DNA from 2 places in the Ralstonia pickettii genome. Region 1 is predicted to be linked to the other one. Evidence: predicted binding sites of a transcription regulator. Region 1 holds the regulator's gene; the other holds the start of a gene.

The links. Region 1 encodes FliA, which starts transcription of late flagellar genes. Its sites were predicted from a motif close to CTAAAGTTTNNNNNNNNNNNGCCGNTA; they were not measured.
Region 2: flgK (flagellar hook-associated protein FlgK) is a predicted target of FliA. The motif match lies at 9,726-9,752, and genes of this name have one in related genera.

Annotation. Positions count from the first base shown of each region.
Region 1 covers NZ_CP104382.1:384,767-396,764, reverse strand. Annotated here, with positions in the region: gene N5B55_RS18540 (MBL fold metallo-hydrolase) at 1-922, shown strand, start outside; gene N5B55_RS18535 (RNA polymerase sigma factor FliA) at 991-1,752, opposite strand; gene N5B55_RS18530 (MinD/ParA family ATP-binding protein) at 1,761-2,543, opposite strand; gene flhF (flagellar biosynthesis protein FlhF) at 2,557-4,467, opposite strand; gene flhA (flagellar biosynthesis protein FlhA) at 4,464-6,590, opposite strand; gene N5B55_RS18515 (YitT family protein) at 7,052-7,744, shown strand; gene flhB (flagellar biosynthesis protein FlhB) at 7,804-8,979, opposite strand; gene N5B55_RS18505 (arylsulfatase) at 9,301-11,274, shown strand; gene N5B55_RS18500 (formylglycine-generating enzyme family protein) at 11,274-11,998, shown strand, end outside.
Region 2 covers NZ_CP104382.1:1,244,035-1,256,032, reverse strand. Annotated here, with positions in the region: gene N5B55_RS22380 (flagella synthesis protein FlgN) at 1-200, opposite strand, end outside; gene flgM (flagellar biosynthesis anti-sigma factor FlgM) at 322-642, opposite strand; gene flgA (flagellar basal body P-ring formation chaperone FlgA) at 765-1,628, opposite strand; gene flgB (flagellar basal body rod protein FlgB) at 2,060-2,515, shown strand; gene flgC (flagellar basal body rod protein FlgC) at 2,713-3,120, shown strand; gene N5B55_RS22355 (flagellar hook assembly protein FlgD) at 3,148-3,804, shown strand; gene flgE (flagellar hook protein FlgE) at 3,859-5,067, shown strand; gene flgF (flagellar basal-body rod protein FlgF) at 5,113-5,850, shown strand; gene flgG (flagellar basal-body rod protein FlgG) at 5,891-6,673, shown strand; gene N5B55_RS22335 (flagellar basal body L-ring protein FlgH) at 6,707-7,459, shown strand; gene N5B55_RS22330 (flagellar basal body P-ring protein FlgI) at 7,470-8,588, shown strand; gene flgJ (flagellar assembly peptidoglycan hydrolase FlgJ) at 8,605-9,690, shown strand; gene flgK (flagellar hook-associated protein FlgK) at 9,805-11,742, shown strand; gene flgL (flagellar hook-associated protein FlgL) at 11,809-11,998, shown strand, end outside.

The sequences.
Region 1 (11,998 bases):
CATCCATCAGCCGCCGAGCCAGCCGCAACTGACCTGGATCGGCCACGAAACGCTGCTCCTGCAGATCGACGGGCTGAACGTGCTGACCGACCCGGTGTTCTCAAAGCGCGCCTCGCCGCTGCCGTTTGCCGGGCCGCGCCGCCATCAACCGCCAGGGCTGTCGCTCAAGCAGTTGCCGCATATCGACCTGGTGCTGATCTCGCACAACCACTATGACCACCTCGACCGCGCCAGCGTGCGGGCGCTGATGCGCCAGCCCGGCGGTGCGCCGATGTTCTTCGTGCCGCTGGGCATCGACCGCTGGTTTGCGCGCAACGTGCGCGGCACGCGCCTGGCCGGCGACCAACCGAACGTACGCGCGTTCGACTGGGACGACGAAGCCCGCTTCGGCCCCTTCGCCGCGCACTTCTGCGCCGTGCAGCACTGGTCCGCGCGCGGCCTGTACGACCGCAACCGGACGCTGTGGGGCAGCTGGGCGCTACTGCATCCGCACCTGCGCTTCTGGTTCTCGGGCGATCTGGGGTATTCGCAAGACACGCGCGACATCGGTACGCGCTTCGGCCACTTCGATGTGGCGGCCATTGCCGTGGGCGCCTACGAGCCGCGCTGGTTCATGAAGGCGCAGCACATCGACCCGGCGGAAGCCGTGCAGGTCATGCAAGACATCGGCGCACGGCAGGCCGTGGGCATTCATTGGGGCACGTTCGAGCTGACGGACGAAGCGCTGGACCAGCCCATCACCGACCTGGCCCACGCGCTGAAGGCCGCCAACGTGCCCGCCGAGCGCTTCCTTCTCTTCAAGCACGGCGAGACCCGCGTGTGGGATGCCGCCGCGTCGCGGCTCGTGACCGACGTGCCCGAAGTAACCGACGTGCCGAAAGAAAAAGCGCGGCCGCGAGATGACTCGCTGGCCGCGCAGTAAGAAACTGGCAGGTCAGGCACAGACCCGGCGTCGCTCGCCATTGGCGGCGGCGCTCGGGTGATATCGGATCAGGTCGGCGTCGGCAGCCACGCACGATCGCGCAGCCGCGAGCGGATGCGGGCAATCGCCTGGCTATGGATCTGACACACGCGCGATTCCGATACGCCCATCACGGCGCCGATTTCACGCAGGTTCAGATCCTGCTCGTAGTAGAGGCTCATCATGAGCTTTTCGCGCTCGGGCAGTGCCTCGATGGCGGCGACCACCGATTCGCGCAGGTCGTGGTCCAGCAGTTGGTCCAGCGGCGTGGCGTCGTTCTCGGGCGCACGGTTCTCGATGAAGGCGTCGGCGTCTTCGCGATCGAAATCTTCGTAATACAGCAGCTGGCTGCCTTGCAGGTCGACCAGCTGCTTCTGGTATTCGGCCAGCGACATGCCCAGCGCTGCGGCAATCTCGGTTTCGGTGGGCGCGCGGCCCTTCTGCTGCTGGAGCTTCTGGATTGCCTGCTCGATCGTGCGCGCGTTGCGGCGCAGGCCGCGCGGCAGCCAATCCGAGCCGCGCAGTTCGTCCAGGATCGCGCCGCGGATACGCTGGGCCGCGTAGAACTCGAACTGCACACCCTGCGTTTCCTCATAGCGCGACAGCGCGTCGAGCAAGCCCATCATGCCGGCCTGGATCAGGTCGTCCAGCTCAACGCTGGCCGGCAGCTTGACCATCATCTGGTTGGCAATGCGACGCACGAGCGGTGCGTACGTGGCCATCTCGTCGGACTTGGTCTTGCGACCGGTTGCGGTGTACATATCCATGCCTGCCTTTGACGCTTCGTTCATGCTGCGCCTCAATAAACCAATTCGGCCGCGCGTGCGGTGGCGCCGGGTGTCGCTGTCGATGCCGACATTGACGTTGCTTGCGCCGATTCATCTGCCGGCTCCTGAGCCGGTGCCCGCGCCGACATGACCACCCGTGACGGCGCACTGCCATCACCGGCTTGGGCCTCGGCGCTGGCCCAGCTCAACATTTCTTCGGCAAGCTGGCGGAAGGCCATGGCCGAAGGCGATGCGGGAAACGCACTCGCCACGGGCTTGCCGAGCGAGAGCGCGAGTTCTACGTGCCGGTCCTCGGGGAGGTAGCCGGCGAAATCGATCCGGGTGTTCAGGTACTGGCCCACGGTGTTGGCCAGGTTGCCGAACACGCGCACGGCGGAATCCACCGAATGCGCGCCGCACACCACGGTGCGGATGCCGGCGCCGCCTTGCAGCACGGCGGTTTTCTTGAGCAGCGTGTAAGCGCTCTTGATGCCTTCCGGACCATCCGAGAAGGTCAGCAGCACGTCGTCGCACGCTTCGGCCACGGTGCCCAGCGCCCGCGTGCCGAAATGCGCTGCCACGAGGGTCACATCCGCCGTCTCGTCGTGCTCCTCAAGCACACCGGCCATGGCCAGCACGGTCTGCGCGCTCACCACAGCGGTATCGCGGCCCATGCCGGACAGCGCGATGCGCAGGTTGTCGACAAAGTCATCGACCTGCTCTTCCGCGCCGATCACGAGCACGCGGCGGGCAGCGGCATGACCGAGCATGCGCCGCAGCCCTGCGGCTTGATCCTTGGCGAATGGCGTCGTCATGGTCGCCCCCTTGTCAGGCGAAATCGAAAGCGGCCAGGCCGGGTTCGCGGTTGCCTGCGTTGCGTGACACCGCACCCTGGGCCACGAGCAGCGATTCGTCCGAATCCAGCGTGAACGACGACTGCTCCGCACCGGCCCGGAACGAGCGGTGGATGAGCAGCTTCTTGTTCGGCACCGCGATGTCTTCCGGCACTCGCTGGCCGTACGACACGTAGTGCAGCGGCAGGCGGCGGCGGATCATCACGTCCATCGCGTGGCCCACGGAAGCGGCCTCGTCGATCTTGGTCAGGATGCAGCCGGCCAGGTTGGCGTCGCGGTAGGCACCCACGACTTCATCGAGCGTCTTGCCGTTGCTGGCAGCGTTGAGCAGCAGCAGGCGCTTGATCGACGGGCCCACGGCGTGCAGCATCGCCATCTGTTCGGACACGGCGCGGTCGCGCTGGCTCATGCCGATGGTGTCGATCAGCACGACGTGCTTCTCGCGCAGGTCGTTCAGCGCCAGGCTCAGGTCTTGCGCGTCTTTCACGGCATGCACCGAGACGCCCAGGATCTTGCCGTAGATGCGCAGCTGTTCGTGGCCGCCGATCCGGTAGCTGTCGGTCGACAGCAGTGCCACACGTGAGGCGCCATGGCGCAGCACGAAGCGTGCGGCCAGCTTGGCGGTCGTGGTGGTCTTGCCCACGCCGGTCGGGCCCATCAGGGCAAACACGCCGCCCTGGTCGAGCAGGCTGTTTTCATCCGACACGGTGCTCAGGTTCTTTTCAATCGCACGCTGCACAAAATCCAGCGCGCCTTCGTACGTGTCGTGCTGCGGCATGTTCTCCAGCACGTAGCGCGTGAGCTGCGCCGAGAACCCTGCGTTGAGCATGGTCTGGAACAGGCGCGTACGCACCGGGTCGCCCAGCTTCACGCCCAGCGAGGCCAGGCTCGACATGGCGTCGTTCAGCGTGCTCTTGAGCGTTTCGATCTCGCCGACCATGCGGCGGGTCATCACGTCGGTCTCGGCACGGATGCTTTCCTTCACGTCGGCCTGGAAGGCCGAACGCTGCAGGCTCACGTCATCACGCGGGGCTTCGGGCTTGGCCATCGTGTCCTCCACGCGGACGAAAATGTCGGACGCCTTGCCTGCGTCGGCTTGCGCGTCGATGCGGGCCTTCACAGGCGCTTCGGCCTTCTGCTGTTCTGCACGGAGGTTGCGGGCCTGGGCTTCCACGCGCTCGGCAAAGCTGCGCAGCGAAACCGGGCGCTCTTCCTGTTCATGTGCCTGCTCGCGTGGCTGCTCACGGCGTGCGGCAAAGCGGGCGGTCGATTCCATCGCCGGCTCCTCGTCTTCCACTGCGGTGCGGCGGGCGATGAATTGGGCGGTGCTGGCCAGGGCTTGCGCCGCGGACTGGGCAACCTCGGCATTGGCGCGGTCCAGCGACAGGCCAGCCAGCATGCGGGTGGACGCTGCCAGCGCATCTTCTTCGCCGAAGGCCACGTCGTCATCCACGCGCGTTTGCAGCGTGCGGCCGGCCGGCTTGGCCACCGGAGCAACCGGGGCTGCCGGAGCTTCATCCGGTGCCGGCGCGCGGCGCGAAGCAATGAAGCGGTTACGCAGACGGGCCAGCGCGTTGGGTGCCGGGGTCTCGGCCTGCGGGGCTTCATCCGCCGGTGCCTGCGCGGCAGCCACCGTTGCGGTTGCAGCGGCAATCGGTGCGGGCTCGGGAATCGGGGCCGGTGCCGTGGGACGGCGCTGCGCCGTCCGGGGCGCCGACGACTGCGTGTCGACCAGCGCATCCACGTGCGAATCGGATGCCGCGATGATCTCGATGCCGCCGGGAATGGCGCGGTTCGACAGGATCAGAGCGCCATCGCCCAGTTGGTCGCGGACCTTGCGCAGAACGTCACGCGACGTCAGTCCGGTAAATCGATGCATTTTCATGCGCGGCCTCCAAGCATGGCGACAACCTTAATCGTTCGGTGATCTGGAATTTCTGCGTGCGACAGCACGCGCAGGCTCGGTGCGGCACGCTTGAACAGGCGGGCGAGCATCGGGCGCAGTGCGGGCGGCACGAGCAGGACGCCGGTCTGACCCATCTGTTCGTGCTGCCGCGACGAGTCCGCTGCCGCCTGCATGAGCGAGTCGGCCAGTTGCGGTTCGATCGGGCCGGCGTTAGAGCCAACGACGCTTTGCAGCAAGATGTTCTCCAGATTCGGGTCAAGCGTGACGACCTGCATTTCGGTCTTGTTCGGGAAGAGCTGCTGGGCAATCGCCCGGCCCAGCGCCACACGCACGGCGGCGGTGAGTTCGGCGGGGTCTTGCGTCCTGCCTCCGTGCTCCGCCAGCGTCTCGACGATGGTGCGGATATCGCGGATGTGCAGGCCTTCGTCCAGCAGGTTCTGCAGCACCTTCTGCACGGTCGCGACGGGCAACAGCTTCGGCACAACGTCTTCGACCAGCTTCGGTGCTTCCTTGCCCAAATGATCGAGCAATTGCTGGACTTCCAAACGGCCGAGAAGCTCGGTGCTATGGGTGTAAATCAACTGATTGACGTGCGTGGCGATGACCGTGCTGCAGTCGACCACGGTGTAACCCTCGGCCTGCGCGCGATCGCGCACATCGGCAGTGATCCACATGGCAGGCAGACCAAAGGTCGGGTCCACGGTCGGGGTGCCGGGCAGTTGCGTGCCCAGTCGACCACCGAGGCCACCCATGCCGCCATGACCCCCCATGCCGTCCTGGCCGCCCGGGTTGATGGCGAGGAACTTGCCCTGCTGCACTTCGCCGTGGCCGATTTCCACACCCTTGAGGGTGATGCGGTACGACGACGGGCCCAGCTCCAGGTTGTCGCGGATGTGTACCACCGGCGCCAGGAAACCCATGTCCTGCGTGAACTTCTTGCGGATGCCCTTGATCCGGCGCAGCAGCTCGCCGTCCTGGCTCTTGTCGACCAGCGGGATCAGGCGGTAGCCGATTTCCAGGCCCAGCACGTCGACCCACGCAACGTCGTCCCAGCTCGCCTCGGGCGTATCCACCGGGGCAATGGCCTGCAGCACGGGCTCGATCTCGGGCACTTCGCGCTTCTTCTTGAGGTACCAGCCCAGGTAGCCCAGGCCGCCGCCAAACAGCACGAACGGGATGTGCGGCATGCCCGGCACCAGGCCCAGCAGGCCGAGCACGCCGGCAGTGGTCATCAGCACCATCGGCATGGCAAACAGCTCGCTCGACAGTTGCTGGCCGACGTCCTTGTCGGTGGAGACGCGGCTGACCATGATGCCCGCTGCGGTGGAGATCACCAGCGCGGGAATCTGCGCGACAAGGCCGTCACCGATGGTCAGCAGCGTGTAGTTGGTGGCGGCGTGGCCCACGTCCATGCCGTGCTGGAGCACGCCCACGGCCAGGCCGCCGACGATGTTGATCAGCAGGATGGCGATACCCGCCACCGAATCGCCGCGCACGAACTTGCTGGCACCGTCCATGGAGCCGAAGAATTCAGCTTCCTGGGCGATCTCCGTGCGGCGCCTGCGGGCCTCGTCTTCGCGGATGAGGCCGGCGTTCAGGTCGGCGTCGATGGCCATCTGTTTGCCGGGCATCGCATCGAGCGTGAAGCGCGCGCTGACCTCGGCGATACGGCCCGCGCCCTTGCTGATCACCATGAAGTTGATGATCACCAGGATGACGAACAGCACGATGCCGACGGTGTAGTTTCCGCCCACGAGGAAGTGGCCGAACGCCTCGATCACCTTGCCGGCGGCGTCGGGGCCGGTGTGGCCTTCCATCAGCACCACGCGCGTGGACGCCACGTTCAGCGACAGCCGCATCAGCGTGGTGATCAGCAGGATGCTCGGGAACGACGAGAAATCCAGCGGCTTGAGCGTGTGCATGCTGATCAGCAGCACGATGATCGACAGCGCGATGTTGAAGGTGAACAGCAGGTCCAGGATGAACGGCGGCAATGGCAGCACCATCATCGCCAGGATCAGGATGATGAGCACCGGGCCCGCGGCCGAGCGGTAGTCGCCCTTGCGCAGGATGTCGGTGACTCGGAGCAGTGCGGCGTTCATTGGCGGGGCGTGCAGCGGGGGGCTTTTCGATGGATGCCATCTTGCAGGCGGCATCGCCAAATCGAAGAAGCGAGAAAGCCGCCCAAAAGGCGGCTTTTCGTTGAAATACCCTCCCACCGGGGGGTGCGCTTCTACCCCTTCACGCCGCCAGGGGGGCCTGGGGGTGCGTCGTACCAGACTTTCATACAGAATCGCGTACTCAAATGGGCTGTGCCCATGCTGTCCCTCAACCGCTCCCCTTTCGATACCCTCGCGCTGCAGCAGCGGCCTGGTCGTATGCGCCATGCCGCCAGGGATGCTGGGTATGGGACTTGCAAATCATCCTGAAACGCCGCCCACCAGAGCCGGATCCAGGCAACGCCGCACGACGGTGGTGCAGTGCCCGGTGCGTGGATGCACCAACCCGATCATAGGCAACGTTCAATGAAGCGCCCCACCTCTGGATTACCGGACATCCATGATTGTTTGCCGGACTGGCCGTTCATCCGATGAGCGGCACCATGGACCATCAGCTTCATCACGCAAGCAGCGCCGTCGCAGCAAACCCTCCCCATGCCGCCCGGCACACGATGCTCGAAGACGTCTACGGCATGGCCGTCGGCATGATGTTTATCGTGACGGGGGTGGTGTTGCTCAGCGCGGCCGGACTCGTGACCGGTGGCATTGCAGGGATCGCGTTGCTCGTGTCGTATGTCGCGCCGCTGTCGGTCGGCACCATTTTCACGTTGGTCAACGTGCCGTTTTTCGTGTTCGCCTATTTCGTGATGGGCCCCCGTTTTGCCATCAAGTCGACGCTGGCCAGTTGTGGCATCACCCTCCTGCTTGCGGTGACGCGGCAGGCCTTGCACATCGATTTTGAGAGCCCGCTGTTTGCAGCGGTGGTGGGCGGGACGCTCAACGGCATGGGGGTGTTGGCGCTCGCCCGGCATGGCTCCGGCGTGGGCGGCACGGGCGTCCTGACGCTCTGGCTGCAGCGCACGCGGGGCATCAATGCGGGGATCGTACAGGTGGCCATCGATTCGATGATTCTGCTGACATCGCTCCTGGTGATTCCGACCGGCCGCGTGGGGTGGTCGGCACTCAGCGCAGTCGCCATGAGCGCGATGGTGATCGCATGGCACCGCCCGGGCCGATATAACGTCGTGGTGCGGTAGCTCCAGTCGGAGCCTTACCGGGCGAAGGCGTCAGCGTCAACGTCGGGGTTGCCGATCCCTCAGGCGCCGCTGGTGACGTCGTCATCGGCATCGTCCGGGCCGGGCTGCGGCCCCGGATCCATATCGGCAGGCACCGGCAGGTCGGTCGGACGCACCGGCACACGGCCGCCCACCTGATGCAGGCGGCGCAGCTGGTAGACATAGGCGAGCACTTCGGCCACAGCGGCGTAGAGCGCCTCCGGAATCTGGTGGCCGATCTCGGTATGGCGGTACAGCGCACGGGCCAGCGGGGGCGCTTCCAGAATGGGAATCTTGTGCTCCGTCCCCAACTCCCGAATCTTGGCGGCGACCATGTCGGCGCCCTTGGCCAGCACGCGCGGCGCGCCGCCTTCCTTCTCGGAATAGCGCAGCGCCACGGCGTAGTGCGTCGGGTTGGTGACGATCACGTCGGCTTTGGGCACGTCGGCCATCATGCGGCGCTGGGCCGCCTGGCGCTGCAGGTTGCGGATGCGGCCCTTGACGTGCGGATCGCCTTCGGACTCGCGGTGCTCCTTGCGCACCTCTTCCTTGGTCATGCGGTGCTTGCGCGCGTATTGCCACAAGGACAGCGGCACATCCACGGCCGCCACCAGCATCATCACCGCCGCCATGCAGAGGAAGGCCACGCCGGCCACGTGCAGGGTGTCGCGCATGGCCACACCCAGGTCCTGCTGCGGAAGTTCGATCAGATCACCGCGGTAATACCGAACGAGCAGCCAGCCCACGCCGGCAATCAGGAACAGCTTGATCAGCAGGCGGGGCAGCTCCATCAGCCCCTCCATCGAGAACATGCGCGTCAGCCCTTGCAGCTTGAACAGGCGCGAAATGTCGGGGGACAGCGGCTTGAACGAGATGGCCCCGCGCGTCAGCGCCAGCGGCGACAGCGCGGCAATCACCAGCATCAGCATCAGCCCGCCCAGCGCCATGGCCAGCGGCATGAACTGGCCGGTCACGTAGTTCCACTGGTCCTGCCCGCTGGTGTAGTTGTAGCGGTGGAATTCCAGGCAGCGCGCCAGAAAGGACGACGCTGCCCGCACAATTGAGTCGCCCATCACCCACAAACCACCCGCGGACACTGCCGTGAGGGCGAACGAAGCCAGTTCCCGTGATCTGGGAACGTCGCCTTCCTCGCGCGCCTGCTCGAGGCGCCTCGGAGAGGCTGGTTCGGTTTTTTCGAGATCGCTTTCTTCGGACATGCCGGCGTGCGAGGGGGGAACGGGATGGAATGCACAGCACCGGCCTGATGGCCGACCCTCGCATTATTCCGGCACCCTCGCCTGGCCGAAGCGCGGAAAAAGCCGCTCCGGAGGGGGCATTTCCTCGAAATGGCGCTGCTTGTGGCGCAGGCGTCGTCCATACAGAGTTAACGTGGGGTTCGCAATGGCGGGGCAACGGCCTGCGCACGGGCAAAACGCCTGTGCGTCATATCGACGTGCGGAAAACTTCGTCGCCTTATGCAGGGGGCGTCCATAGCATGACCCGTTCACCAAACCAGAATGCAGAACGGACCAACCGTCATGTCGCCCGATCGAGCCAACTCCCCTGCCCTGCCGTTGCGCCAGCGCTTGCTGGCGGCCCTGCTCACCACCGCCCTTGCCACGCTCAGTGCGTGCGGCAGCGATTCGCCGCCCGGCACGTCCACGGCCGGCACCGACAACAGCACACCGGACACACCGGCCCGCAAGCCGAACATCCTGTACATCATGGCCGACGACCTCGGCTATTCCGACATCCACGCCATGGGCGGCGAGATCGACACGCCCAACCTCGATGCGCTGGTGCAGTCCGGCCGGCTGCTGACCAACCACCATGCGGGCACCGTCTGCGCCATCACGCGGGCAATGCTGATCTCGGGCACCGACCACCACCTGGTGGGCGAAGGGACCATGGGTGCGCCCAACGACGAGCGTGCGGGCCTGCCGGGCTACGAGGGTTATCTGAACGACCGCTCGCTGTCGGTCGCGCAACTGCTCAAGGACGGCGGTTATCACACCTACATGGCCGGCAAGTGGCATCTGGGCAACGGCATTGCGGGCAGCGCTGCCAACCTGGGCAAGACGCCCGACCAGTGGGGTTTCGAGCGCTCGTATGCGCTGCTGCCGGGTGCGGCCAGCAACCACTTCGGCCATGAAAACGCCAACGCCAGGAACTACACGGAAGACGGCGCCTATGTGCAACCGGGCCAGCCAGGGCAACCGGGCGGCGCGGGCGGCAGCCCGGCGGTGTTCTATTCGACGGATTTCTACACGCAGAAGCTGATCAGCTACATCGACTCGCACAAGGGCGACGGCAAGCCGTTCTTTGCCTATGCGGCGTACACCTCGCCACACTGGCCGCTGCAGGTGCCGGACCCGTGGCTGCACAAATATGCCGGCCGCTATGACGCGGGCTACGACGTCATCCGCGATGCGCGCATCGCGCGGCAGAAGGCGCTGGGCATCATTCCGGCCGATTTCACGCCGTTTGCCGGGCTGCCCGGCACGACCACGCGTTCGGCCGCATCGCCCAACAACGGCACGACCAATGCGCGCTACATCAATGCAAATCATGGCCCCGCGCAGGGCTATACCGACTACGGCCCCGGCTACGTCAACAAGAAGTGGAGCGACCTCACGCCGCTGGAGCGCAAGGCGCAGGCGCGCTACATGGAGATCTACGCCGGCATGGTCGAAAACCTCGACTACAACATCGGCCTGCTGATCCAGCACCTGAAAGACATCGGCGAGTACGACAACACCTTCATCATGTTCCAGTCGGACAACGGCGCCGAAGGCTGGCCCATCGACTCGGGCGCCGACCCGAAGGCCACCGATGAAGCCAACGCCACCGACCCGGTCTACTCCAGGCTTGGCACCGACAACGGCCTGGCCAACGCGCAGCGCCTGCAATACGGCCTGCGCTGGGCCGAGGTGAGCGCTACGCCGTTCAACCTGGTCAAGGGCCATGCAGCCGAAGGCGGGGTGTCGGTGCCGGCCATCGTGCGTTTGCCGGGGCAGACGCAGGCGCTGCCACCCATCACGCGCTTCACGCATGTGACGGACAACACCGCCACCTTCCTGGCCGTGGCCGGCATTGCCCCGCCCAGCACACCCGCGCAGCCTGCCGTGGACGGCAACGGTGTCGACCAGAACAAGGGCAAGGTGCAGTACGGCAGCCGCGCGGTGTATCCGGTGACGGGCGTGTCGCTGCTGGCGTCGATCCGGCAATCCGCCGATGCAGGCCCCATCCACACGCAGCCCTTCGGCGACGAGTCGTACGGCCGGGCCTACCTGCGCAGCGCAGACGGCCGCTGGAAGGCGCTGTGGACCGAACCGCCGCTGGGCGCGGCCGATGGCCACTGGCAGCTCTTCGACATTGCCAGCGACCGGGGCGAGACCACCGATGTGTCTGCGCAGCACCCTGACGTGGCGGCCACGCTGTACCAGCAATGGCAGGACTACATGCGCAGCGTTGGTGGGGTGGAGCCGCTGCGCCCACGCGGGTTCTATTGATGAGCGCCGAGGTACAGCAGAAAAGGCACCGGCGTGTGCGCTGGGTGCTGGCAGGTGCAGCGCTGGCCGCGGTGGCAACCGTGGCGCTGCACCCGGCCGGTGGCAACATGGCGGCCCGCGCCGCAAATGTGGTCAACGCGCACACGGCGCCGCGCCTGCCGCTGGGCACGACCGAGGCTTGCGCCCGCTACGGCGGGTTGCCGCCCGGCTGGCGGCAGGACACGCGGGCCGGCATGGTGCACGTGAGCAGCGGCAGCTTCACCTTTGGCACCACGCTCGGCTATCCGGACGAACGCCCGGCGCAGAGCGGTGGCACGCCTGCCCAGACGCGCGTGCGCGGTTTCTGGATCGACCAGACGGAGGTGACCAACGCGCAGTTCGCCGGTTTCGTGGCCGCCACGGGCTATGTGACCGACGCCGAGCGCCAGGGCGGCGCGGTGGTGTTTCACGTGCCGGATTCGGCAGAGATGCAGACACGCCCGTATGCATGGTGGCGCTGGGTGAAAGGGGCGGACTGGCGCCACCCGACTGGGGCCGACAGCCAGCTCGCCGATGCCGACAACCAGCCCGTGACGCGTGTCACCCAGGCCGATGCACTGGCTTACGCCCGCTGGCTTGGCCACGACCTGCCGACGGAAGCGGAGTGGGAATACGCCGGCAAGGCCGGGCGCGATGGCGCGGACCTCGAGAAAGCTCCGCGCGATGGCAGCGGCAAACCCGGCGC
Region 2 (11,998 bases), 670 kb from region 1:
TGCTGGGCCCACCACAGGCGGCGGTCGCGGTCGGCCTCGCCCAGGGCGGCGAGCTGTTTTTGCTTGGTCTGGGTGATGCGTTCGAGCTCGACCATGTCGCCATCGCGCAACGCCTGCGCTTCAGCATCCAGGGTGAGCGTGGCGGCGCGCAGCAGTTCCTGCTCGTCGGCAAGGGTGCGGATCAGCAGTGTGTTGTCCATGTTGACTACCTTCGGCTTGGGAGCTTGGGCAGCCGCCGGCCGGCACACCGCCCCGCCGCGATCAGTCCGAATGGACCGGCGGCGTCAGAAAATACAGGGGACGGTCGACGGGAAACGCCCGTCAGACCTTCTTGGAGCGCGTAGAGAGCAGCGATTGCGCGTCGGAAAGCGCCGCATCGGCAATCTTGCCGGCGTCCATCTTCAGCGTGCCGTTCTGAATGGCACTGCGGATCTGCTCGACGCGCGCGGCGTCGAAGTCGCCGCTGCCCACTTGGCGCGAGACTTGTTGGACCGACAGCGACGGCGAATCGCCAGTGTGGCGCGTGGTGCCCGAAGCCGTCGTGGTGGCCGGGGACGAGCCGGTGGCGCGCGTCGACCCGGACGCAGCGTCCTTGGTCGGCGCAACGGCCGGCGTGTTGTTCACGATATGGTTGATTTTCACGGGTGTCTCCGAAGAGCGCGTTCATCCTAACACCCATATCGGCCAACCCCGGCCCAAACTTTAGCGGCAGGTATCGATTACGCATCACAGCAGGAAAGTGATCCGCCGTTATCAATTTGATCCTAAAACTGGATCGCCACGACGCCGGCGGACTGTGCGATGCCCGAGACGACATTGCCGTTGGCGGTGCGCACCTGGGCCACTTGGCCCACCGCGGCCTGGTTCAAGGCCCGACCGTCGCTGCTGACCTGGAAGCCACCGCCCTCGGCGATGAGCTTGACGGTCTGGCCGGCCTGCACCGCCATCGGCAGGCGCAGGCTTTCCGCGCGCAGCGGCTGGTTGGCGGCCACACCCGTGAGCAGTACACGCCCCACGACATCGGCCGGCTGCTGCACGACTGAAGCCGGCAGCGTCGACAAATCGCCCGTGCGGGCTTCCAGATCGCTCATATCGAGCGTCTTGCCCGGCGGCAGCTGGTGCGACGCAACGTAATACGTCCCCGTAATCTGGATCGTGGCCGGCACCCAGGCCGCCCAGGCATGCGGCGAACGGCAGCGCACGCCTACTTGTATACGGCCGCGCAGGCGGTTGGCCGCGGGCAGCATCAGGTCGATCTGATCGCAAGGCTGGTTGGCCACGCGTGCATCCACGGGGCCAACTTCCACCGAAGCATGTGGCGCACCCGTCTCATTCGTGCCGCCCAAGATGTCGAGTTGGGACTGCAGCTGTTGCTGAATCTGCATCTGAATGGCGTTCGGGCCCTGGATGGTGGTGGGCTGCGGGGCCGGCTGCACAACTGCAGCCTGGGCCGGCGGATAGCCGACGCGCACCATGCCTTGAGCGTGCGCCAGGATCGGATGAACGACGCTGGCCAGCAGGCCCAGCGCCAGGATCAGCAACAGCTTGCGCTGGCGCGCGGCCAGCGGCATGGCCGTGGCGGCTGATCGGATCGGGTGGTGCGCGCTGCGTGCAAACCGCGTGGACATGGACAGCCCCTTCATCAAAAGTCCGGTGAAGTGTAGCCACGCGTGCGCGAGGGCCAAATGCGGAAATGTCGGCCAATCCCCCCCTTATTCGAACGAATGGTGTTGCACACCCGCCCCTAGACTTTGCAACGTGGTGAAGTCCCTGGCGTTGCGCGGTTCCTGGCCGTGCAGCCTGCCTCCGGTAGATGGCGAGTTGCCCATTCAGCCAGAGACCGGATTCGCAGACAGGCCTTTTCCATTGAGGCTGCATGACGGCAACTCAGCATGACAAGCGGTTCAGCGGTTCGGGAGACGGCATCGGCGGTTTTGAAGGGGCCGCTGATGCCGGGCCCTCCTGCCGGACGGAACGCGCAGCACGCAAACGCAAGACAGAACGCAACCCCGGCGGGTGGCTGCAATCACCAGGACGCCACGCGCAAGGAATGACAGACATGGTCGACAAGCTGGATCAGTTGTTCGGTTTTCAGGAGCAGGCGTTGCACCTGCGCTCGCAGCGGCACCAGATTCTGGCCTCGAACATCGCCAACGCCGATACGCCCAACTACAAGGCACGCGACTTCGACTTTCAGTCGGCGCTGCAGAAGGCGGTCGGCCAGCAAGGCGGTAACAGCCTGCCGATGACGGCAACGGCTGCGGGCCACCTGAGTGTGGATGGCGCGCCGGCCGGCGATGTGTCGCTGATGCAGGCGTCGCTCTCGCAGCAGACCAAGGCGCTGCAGGGCGAGGTGCAGTACCGCACGTCGCAGCAGCCGTCCATCGACGGCAACACGGTCGACATGGACGGCGAGCGCATGCGCTTTGCAGACAACACCGTGCGCTACGAGGCCGACCTGAGCATCGTGACGCAGAAGATCAAGTCGATGCTGGCGGCCATTCAAAACAGCTAGCGTGATGTAGCAACAGCAGCAAGAGCAGCAGACAGGCATTAAGACGACCGCGCAGCAATCACGCGCGGCGAAAGAGGGGCGGGAACTGTGTGGCGCTCCGGGCCGGGAACGATCGGTCCGGAGCAAGCCGCCATACAGGACACCGGATGGGTCCGGCAGGCATGCCGGCAACAGTGTTTGAAGACATCGGAATCAACATGTCGCTATTCAAGGTGATGGATGTAGCTGGCAGCGCGCTCACCGCGCAGTCCAAGCGCATGAACGTGGTCGCCTCCAACCTGGCCAACGCCGAAAGCGTGACGGGCCCGGATGGAACGGCGTACCGCGCCAAGCAGGTGGTGTTCTCGCCCGCGCAGCAGTCTGACGACTACGCCACCGGCGTGTCGGTCGACCGCGTGGTGGAGGACACCGTCACCCCCATGAAGCGCATGCACCAGCCGGGCAACCCGCTGGCCGATGCCGACGGCTACGTGACCATGCCGAACGTCGATGTGGTGGACGAAATGGTCAACATGATTTCTGCGTCGCGCTCGTACCAGGCCAACGTGGAGGTCGCCAACACCACCAAGACGATGGCTTCCAAGGCTCTGACCCTGGGCCAGTAAGCGGCACCTTCCTAGCGAGACACGAACATGACCGTCAGCTCAACGACCAACACGAACAGCACCGCGGGCACGACCTCCGGCAACCAGCTTGCCATCACCAAGGGCAGCGACCTGCAGAACACGTTCATGCAACTGCTCGTGGCGCAGTTGAAGAACCAGGATCCGCTCAACCCGATGGACAACTCGCAGATGACCTCGCAGCTTGCGCAGATCAACACTGTGAATGGCATCCAACAGTTGAACACCACGATGTCGAGCATGCTCACGCAGAACGCGACCACGCAGGCGTCGTCGATGATCGGCCGCACGGTGCAGGTGCCGACCAACAACCTGACGCTGGCGTCGGGCGCAGCCAACTTCGGCGTCTCGGTGCCCAATGGGGCCGACGACGTCGTCGTCACGATCACGAACGCCGCAGGCGTTGCCGTGCGCACCGTCGACCTCGGCCAGATGACGGCCGGCAGCGGCAACTACACCTGGAACGGCAAGGACGACAAGGGCAACCAGCTCGCCGATGGCGCCTACTCCATCAAGTTGACGGCCACGCAGGGTGGGAAGGTCGTCACGGCAAACGCCCTGGGCACCGACAAGGTGGCCGGCGTCACCATCAACAACGGCACGATGCAGCTGGTGCTGGCATCTGGCGGAACCGCCAAGCTGTCCGACGTTGCATCGATTCAATAAACACGGGTGAACTGCGGGCAGACCCCGCGCTTTTATCTTCTACGGGAGAACACTATGGGATTCCAGCAAGGCCTGAGCGGTCTCGACGCCGCCGCTGCCAACCTCGACGTGATCGGCAGCAACGTGGCAAACGCCAACACTGTCGGCTACAAGAAATCGACTGCCGAATTTGGTGACGTGTATGCACGCTCGCTGGTGGGTGCGTCCGACAACCAGATCGGCCAGGGCGTGAGCGTGACCAAGGTCTCGCAGTCGTTCACGCAGGGCAATGTGACCAACACCGGCAACCCGCTGGACATCGCGATCAATGGCACGGGCTTCTACCGTATGGTCGATCCGTCCAGCGGCCAGGTGTCTTACACGCGTAACGGCCAGTTCGAGACCGACAAGAACGGTTTCATCATCTCGGCCACGGGCCAGAACCTGACGGGCTACGGCGTGGATTCGACCGGCAAGGTCAATACCGCCGTGCTGACCAATCTGAAGATTCCCGTCAACGACCTGGCGCCGCTGGCCACCACCAACACCGCATTCGGGGTGAACCTGGATGCTGCGGCCACGGTGCCGACCACCACGCCGTTCTCGCCCACCAACTCGGCCACGTTCAACCACTCGGTTTCGGAGCAGGTGTACGACGGTACGGGCACGGCCCACATGCTGACCAACTACTACGTGCGCACCGCCACTGGCTGGGACGTGTATTCGCAGGTGAATGGCAACAACCCGACGGGCGGCAACCCCGTGACGTCGCTCACGTTCAACAGCAGCGGCCAGCTTACCTCGTCGCCCAGCAAGGTCAACGTGGCCTTTGGCGGCATGAGCATTGCCACCATGGATTTCACGGGTACCACGCAGTACGGCGGCGGCTATAACGACACCGCCCCGGGCGTGACGCAAGACGGTTACGCCACCGGCCGCCTGGCCAGCTATGCGGTCGGTACCGATGGGACCGTCACCGCACGCTACTCCAATGGCCGCACCTCGACGCTGGGCCAGATCGCCATGGCCAACTTCAAGGCACCGGAAGGCCTGCAGAACATCGGCGGCAACCAGTGGGTGGAAACGGCCAACTCCGGCGCGCCGAACCTGGGCACCCCGGGCATGGGGTCGTTCGGCCTGCTGCAATCGTCGGCGGTGGAGCAATCCAACGTGGATTTGTCCGCCGAGCTGGTCAACATGATCATTGCCCAGCGCTCGTATCAAGCCAACGCGCAGACCATCAAGACGCAGGACACCATCCTGCAGACGCTGGTGACGTTGTAATTGTCGTTGCCTGAAGCTGACTGACCGCACACCAAGGACACTCGCATGGACCGCTCGATCTACGTGTCGATGACTGGCGTAAAGCACCTGTTTGACCAACAGGCTGCCAGCGCCAACAACCTCGCCAACGCCAGCACCACGGGTTTCAAGGCGCAGATCGACGCGTTCCATACGGTGGGTGTGCAAGGCGATGGCTCGCCCACGCGCAGCTACGTGATGGCTTCGGCCATCGGTACGGACCTGGCGCCCGGCCCGATCGAAACCACCGGCCGCAGCCTGGACGTGGCCATCGACGGGCCCGGCTTCTTTGCCGTGCAGACGCCGGATGGCGGTGAGGCTTACACCCGCGCCGGCGCCTTCCAACTGGGCCCGGACGGCACGATCCAGACGCTCTCAGGCCAGCCCGTATTGGGCGACGGTGGTCCGATCACGTTGCCCCCCGACACCTCGGTGCAGTTTGCCAAGGACGGCACGGTCAATGCGATCAGCGCCGATAGCCGCACGCCGCCGGTGTCGCTGGGCCGACTGAAGCTGGTGAGCATCGACCCGGCGAACATTGACCGCGGCGCCGACGGCCTGTTCCGCCAGCGCGACGGCCAGGACGCAGGCGTGGACGAAAAGGTCCGCATCACCGGCGGGGCGCTTGAGGGCAGCAACGTCAACCTGACCGACTCGCTGGTCAACATGATCGCGATCTCGCGCCAGCTCGAAATGCAGATGAAATCGCTGCACACGAGCGACACGAATGCCCAGTCGGCCAATGAACTGCTGCGCCACGCCTGAACGGCTGGCGCATTGAATTGAATCAACCAAGGACTCGAACATGATTCGCTCCCTGTGGATTTCCAAAACCGGGATGGACGCCCAGCAATCGCAGCTGGATGTCATCTCGAACAACCTGGCGAACGTCAACACGACGGGCTTCAAGCGCTCGCGCGCCGTGTTCGAAGACTTGCTGTATCAGAACGTGCGCGAGCCGGGTGCGCAGTCGTCGCAACAGACCACGCTGCCTTCCGGCATGCAGATCGGTACGGGCACGCGCATCGTCGCCACCGAGCGTCTGCACACGCAGGGCAACCTGCAGCAGACCGGCAACTCGACCGACGTGGCCATCAACGGCAACGGCTTCTTCCAGGTGCAGATGCCCGACGGCACGCTGGCCTACACGCGTGACGGCAGCTTCCAGATCAACGCACAGGGTCAGCTGGTGACCTCCAGCGGCTACCCGGTCCAGCCGGCCGTGACGGTGCCGCAGAACGCAACCAGCCTGACGATCGGCAAGGACGGTGTTGTGACGGTCACCACGCCGGGCACGGTCAACAACACGCAGGTGGGCACGTTCCAGCTCGCCAACTTCATCAACCCGGCCGGCCTGCGCAGCATGGGCGAAAACCTGTACGCCGAAACCGAAGCGTCGGGCACGGCCAACCTGGCCAACCCCGGCTCGAACGGCGTCGGCGCGCTCAACCAGAACTACGTTGAAACGTCCAACGTGAACGTGGTGGAAGAAATGGTCAACATGATCCAGACGCAGCGCGCGTACGAGATCAACAGCAAATCGGTCCAGACGTCGGACCAGATGCTGGAGAAGCTGTCACAGCTTTGAGCTGGACAGCGCAGTTTTTGAGGATGTAGTGCGATGCATACCCCCCCGGTTCACTCGCTCCAGAATGGCAAGCACAGCGGCCGCGCTGTGCTGGCTGTTCGAGTCGTTCGATTGGTCGTGCTCGGCACGACCGCCTTGCTCGCTACGGCGTGCGGCATGCTGCCGCCGCCGGCCCCGATCGTGCAAGGTCCGACAACCGCACGCCCGCCGATGCCGGTGATGGCGCCGCGTCAGAACGGGGCGATTTACCAGGAAGTGGCATCGGGCAGCGGTGGGTTTCGCGGTATGTTCGAAGACCGCCGCGCACACATGGTGGGCGACACGATCACGATCGTGATCACCGAGAACACGGCGGCCAGCAAGCAGACTTCGGGCAGCGTCAACCGCACGGGCAGCCTGACCGCTTCGGTGCCGACATTTGCTGGCATGAACCCGGGCGTGCTGTCGCTGCTGGGTGTGTCGGCCAGCGACGCAAACAAGTTCGACAGCAAGGGCGCCAACGGTGCGCAGAACAACTTCACGGCCACCATCACGGTGACGGTGGTGGAGGTGCTCTCCAACGGCAACCTGGTGGTGAGCGGCGAGAAGCAGACCGCCGTGGGCCAGGGCACCGAATCGGTCAAGTTCTCGGGCGTGGTCAACCCCACGACCGTCAACAACCAAAACACCGTGCTGTCCACCCAGGTGGCGGACGCACGCATGGAATATCGCGGCACGGGCTATGTGGCCGAGTCGCAGCAGATGGGCTGGCTGTCGCGGTTCTTCCTGACCGTGTCGCCGTTCTGAGGAATCTGCCATGACTTTGCATCGCATCATCGGCGCAGCCCTGGTGGCACTGAGCGCAATTTCGGCGGTGGTTCCGACCACGGCACACGCCGACCGCATCAAGGATCTGACCACCGTTGCCGGCGTGCGCGACAACGCGCTGATCGGCTACGGCCTTGTCGTCGGCCTGGACGGTAGCGGCGACCAGACCACGCAGACGCCGTTCACGGTCCAGAGCTTCAACAACATGCTCACGCAGTTCGGCATCAATGTGCCTGCCGGCGCCAGCATCCAGCTCAAGAACACCGCCGCCGTGGTGGTGACGGCCACGCTGCCCGCCTTCGTGCGGCCGGGCCAGACGATCGATGTGACGGTGTCGTCCATCGGTAACGCCAAGAGCCTGCGCGGCGGCACGCTGCTGCTCACGCCGCTCAAGGGCGTGGACGGCCAGCTCTACGCATTGGCACAGGGCAACGTGGTGATTGGCGGTGCAGGCGCATCGGCCAATGGCAGCAAGGTGCAGATCAACCAGCTCGGCGCGGGCCGTATCGCCAACGGCGCGACGGTGGAGCGTGCCGTGCAGGCCACGGTGGGCGAGGCGGGCAGCATCCAGCTCGATACGGGCACGACGGATTTCGGCACCGTGCAGAACATCGTGACCGCCATCAACAAGCAGTTCGGCACGGATACGGCGCAAGCCGCCGACGGCCGCACGATCAACGTGCGCGCACCGGCCCTGGCGTCGGACCGCGTGGGCTTTCTGGCCAAGCTGCAGAATATTGACGTCACGCCGGCGCTGGCTGCGGCACGCGTGGTGGTCAACGCCCGCACAGGCTCGGTGGTGATGAACCAGCTCGTCAAGCTCGAGCCCTGCGCGGTCGCGCACGGCAGCCTGTCGGTCACCATCAGCACGGAGCCGGTGGTGAGCCAGCCGGCGCCGTTCTCGCAAGGACAGACGGTGGCGGGCGCGCGCTCGAACATTGAGGTCAAGCAGCAAGGCGGCAGCCTCATCAACGTCAAGGGCGGCACCAACCTGGCGGATGTGGTCAAGGCCATCAACGCGATTGGCGCCAACCCGCAAGACCTGATCTCGATCCTGCAGGCGATGAAGGCGGCCAACGCGCTGCGCGCCGACCTGGAAATCATCTGACGCTGCGGAGGCCACGATGAACCAAACCGACCTCACCAGCCGCCTGGCGCTCGATTCCCGCGGGTTCGAGTCGCTCAAGCAAACGGCGCGTACCGATCCGACTGGCGCGGCCAAGACCGTCGCCAAGCAGTTCGACGCGATCTTCGTGAACATGATGCTCAAGCAGATGCGCGATGCATCGCCGCAGAACGGGCCGCTCGATTCGTCTTCGAGCAAGATGTACACGTCGATGCTCGACCAGCAGCTGTCGCAGACCATGGCGTCGCGCGGCGTGGGCGTGGCAGACCAGCTTCTCAAGCAGATGCTGCGTCAGGCCAACCATGTGAACCCGGATGCGGGTGGCAAGGTGAATACTGCGCTGTCCAATACGACGGCGACCAATACCGCGCTGCCAGGGGCCGCCGGTGCCACCAGCGATGCCGCCAAGGCCATCGCCCGTTCGTCGCTGAACAGCATGGCCGCAGCCGTCGCGCCCGGCACGGAAGACGACGGCTCGGGCATCAGCACCGTGCCCCGCCCGGGCCTGGAAGAACGCGTGCAGCGTGCGCTGGCCGCCTTGCGCAAGCAGGCGGACGCGCAGGCGCAGAGCCCAAGCGCGCCACCCGAGGTCGATCTGTCGACGGTGGCATCGGAGCCGCGGGGCGAGCGCATGAGCAGCTTCTACAACAAGCTGATCGACCACGCATCGCAGGCCGCGCAGGAAACCGGCATTCCGGCCAACTTCATGATCGGCCATGCCGCGCTGGAGTCGGGCTGGGGCCGCCGCGAGATCAAGGCAAAGGACGGCACGAACACGCACAACCTGTTCGGCATCAAGGCCGGTGGCTCGTGGGCTGGCAAGACCGCCACGGTGACCACCACCGAATACATCGGCGGCGTCGCCCACAAGGTTCAGGAGAAGTTCCGCGCCTACAGCTCGTACGCCGAGGCGTTCAAGGACTACGCCAACCTGCTGGCCAACAACCCGCGCTACAGCAATGTCGTGGCAGCCGGCAACGGCAACGATGCGGCGTCGTTCGCCAAGGGCTTGCAGCGCGCAGGCTACGCCACCGATCCGAACTACGCCCACAAGATCATGGCGGTGCTCAAGCAGATCGCTTAAGTGACTTAGTAGGCATATTTGGCAGCATCGGCCGGCTCAAGTTTGTTCTTGTCCGGCCGATGTTGTTTCTAGAGCTTATTTCGGCGGCTTCGTGCTGCCCGCACCGAGACAACTATGAGCAGCTCCCTTCTGAATATTGGCGCGTCCGGCCTGCGGGTGGCCGATATCAACCTGCAGGTGACCGGCAACAACATTGCCAACGCCAGCACGCCCGGCTATTCGCGCCAGGAAGCCGTACAGACGGAGAACATTCCGCTGTACGCCGGCGTGGGTTATCTCGGGCAGGGCGCCAACGTCACGACCGTCAAGCGCATCTACGACCAGTTTCTGACCGCGCAGGTGCAAAGCGGTCAGGCCTCGACCAGCGCAGCCGATCAGCTCAACAGCCTGGTGTCGGGCCTGAGCAAATACATGTCGGACAGCAACAGCGGCCTGACTTCGTCGCTCACGAGCTTTTTCAATGCCGCGGACGGCCTGGCGTCCAAGCCTTCGGACACCACCGCGCGCCAGGTCTTCCTGAACGCTGCTGCGGGCCTGCAAAGCCGCTTCAATTCGATTGCCGGCCAGGTGAGTTCGCTCAACAGCCAGGTCAACACGCAGGTGCAGACGCAGATCAGCGCGGTCAATGGCACCGCGCAGCAGATCGCCTCGTTGAACGACCAGATTTCCAAGGCGGAAGCGTCGACCGGTCAGCCGGCGAACGACTTGCGCGACCAGCGCGACCAGCTTGTGCAGACGCTCAATCAATCGATCAAGGCCAGCGTGGTACAGACCGGCGACGGCCAGTTCAACATCTACGTGGGCAACGGCCAGGCGCTCGTGCAGGGCAACCAGAGCTACCAGCTGACGGCGGTGCCGTCGCAGTACGACCCGACGCAACTGTCGGTGGGCTACAAGAGCCCGGGCGGCACGGTCAACATCGACGACAGCCAGCTCGGCGGCGGTGCGCTGGGCGGCCTGATGGATTTCCGCAACAACACGCTGATTCCGGCGCAGAACAGCCTCGGCCGCCTGGCCACGGCCGTGGCGGCCGACGTGAACGCGCAAAACAAGCTGGGCATGGATGCCAACGGCAAGATGGGTACGGATCTCTTCTCCGTGGCCAGCCCGAGCGTCGCGCCCAGCACGAACAACACGGGCAGCGGCACGCTGACTGCCAGCATCACCAACGCCAATGCAGGACAGGGCTACGACTACCAGGTCAAATACCAGGGCGGCGCCTATACCGTTTCGCACTATCCGGACGGCTCCGCCTCCGTAACGGTGTCGAGCTGGCCGACCACGATCGACGGCGTCACGCTCAACCTGTCGGGCACGATGAACAGCGGTGACTCTTTCCTGGTGCGCCCGACTGCCAACGCGGCCGCCACCATGCAGACGCTCACCACCGACTACCACAACGTGGCCGCAGCCTCGCCCGTGGTGCTCAACCAGGGCAGCAACAACACGGGCAGCGCCACGGTGTCTTCGCTGGGCGTGGACAGCACGTATGCCGGCTCGCCGCTCAGCTCGCCCATCAACCTGACTTACAGCTCGGCCGTTGGCGGCTCGCTGTCGGGATTCCCGGGCAGCGTCACCGTCACGGTGGGTGGCACGTCGACCACGTACGCGGGCGGCACTGCGCCGTACACCCAGGGCGCGACGTACGCGTTCAACGGCGTACAGATGACGCTGTCGGGTTCGCCCGGCAACGGTGACACATTCGCTATTTCGGCCAATACCGCCAACAGCACCGACAACCGCAACGCCAGCGCGCTGGCCAAGCTGCGCAACAGCAACCTGCTGGACGGCGGCACGACTTCGATTGGCTCGGCGTGGAACAACCTCGTCACCCAGGTCGGTGTGCAGGCTAACCGCGCCAGCACCAACCTGACCTCGCAGAAGGCGCTGCTGGCCAGTTCCACGCAACAGCAGCAGTCGGTGTCGGGCGTGAGCCTTGATGAAGAGGCGATGAACCTGATGAAGTATCAGCAGGCCTACCAAGCTTCGGCCAAGGTGATGCAGACGGCCAATTCGCTGTTTGGCAGCCTGCTGTCGATTGCCGGCGGCTGATGGGTAGTGCTGAAGAAAACGCCCCGCCTGCCGATAACGTCCTAAAGCCCTTCGTCCGGACCGATCATGCGAGTCAGTAGCGCCCAATTCTTTGCCGCGTCTTCCGCTTCGATGCAGAACACGCAATCGAACCTGCTTACGCTGCAGCAGCAGATTGCGAGCGGTATCGCGCTCACCAGTGCGGGCGACAACCCCAGCGCGTTCGGTCAGATGGCGCAACTGCAGCAAACGCAGGACGCCAACGACCAATACCAGT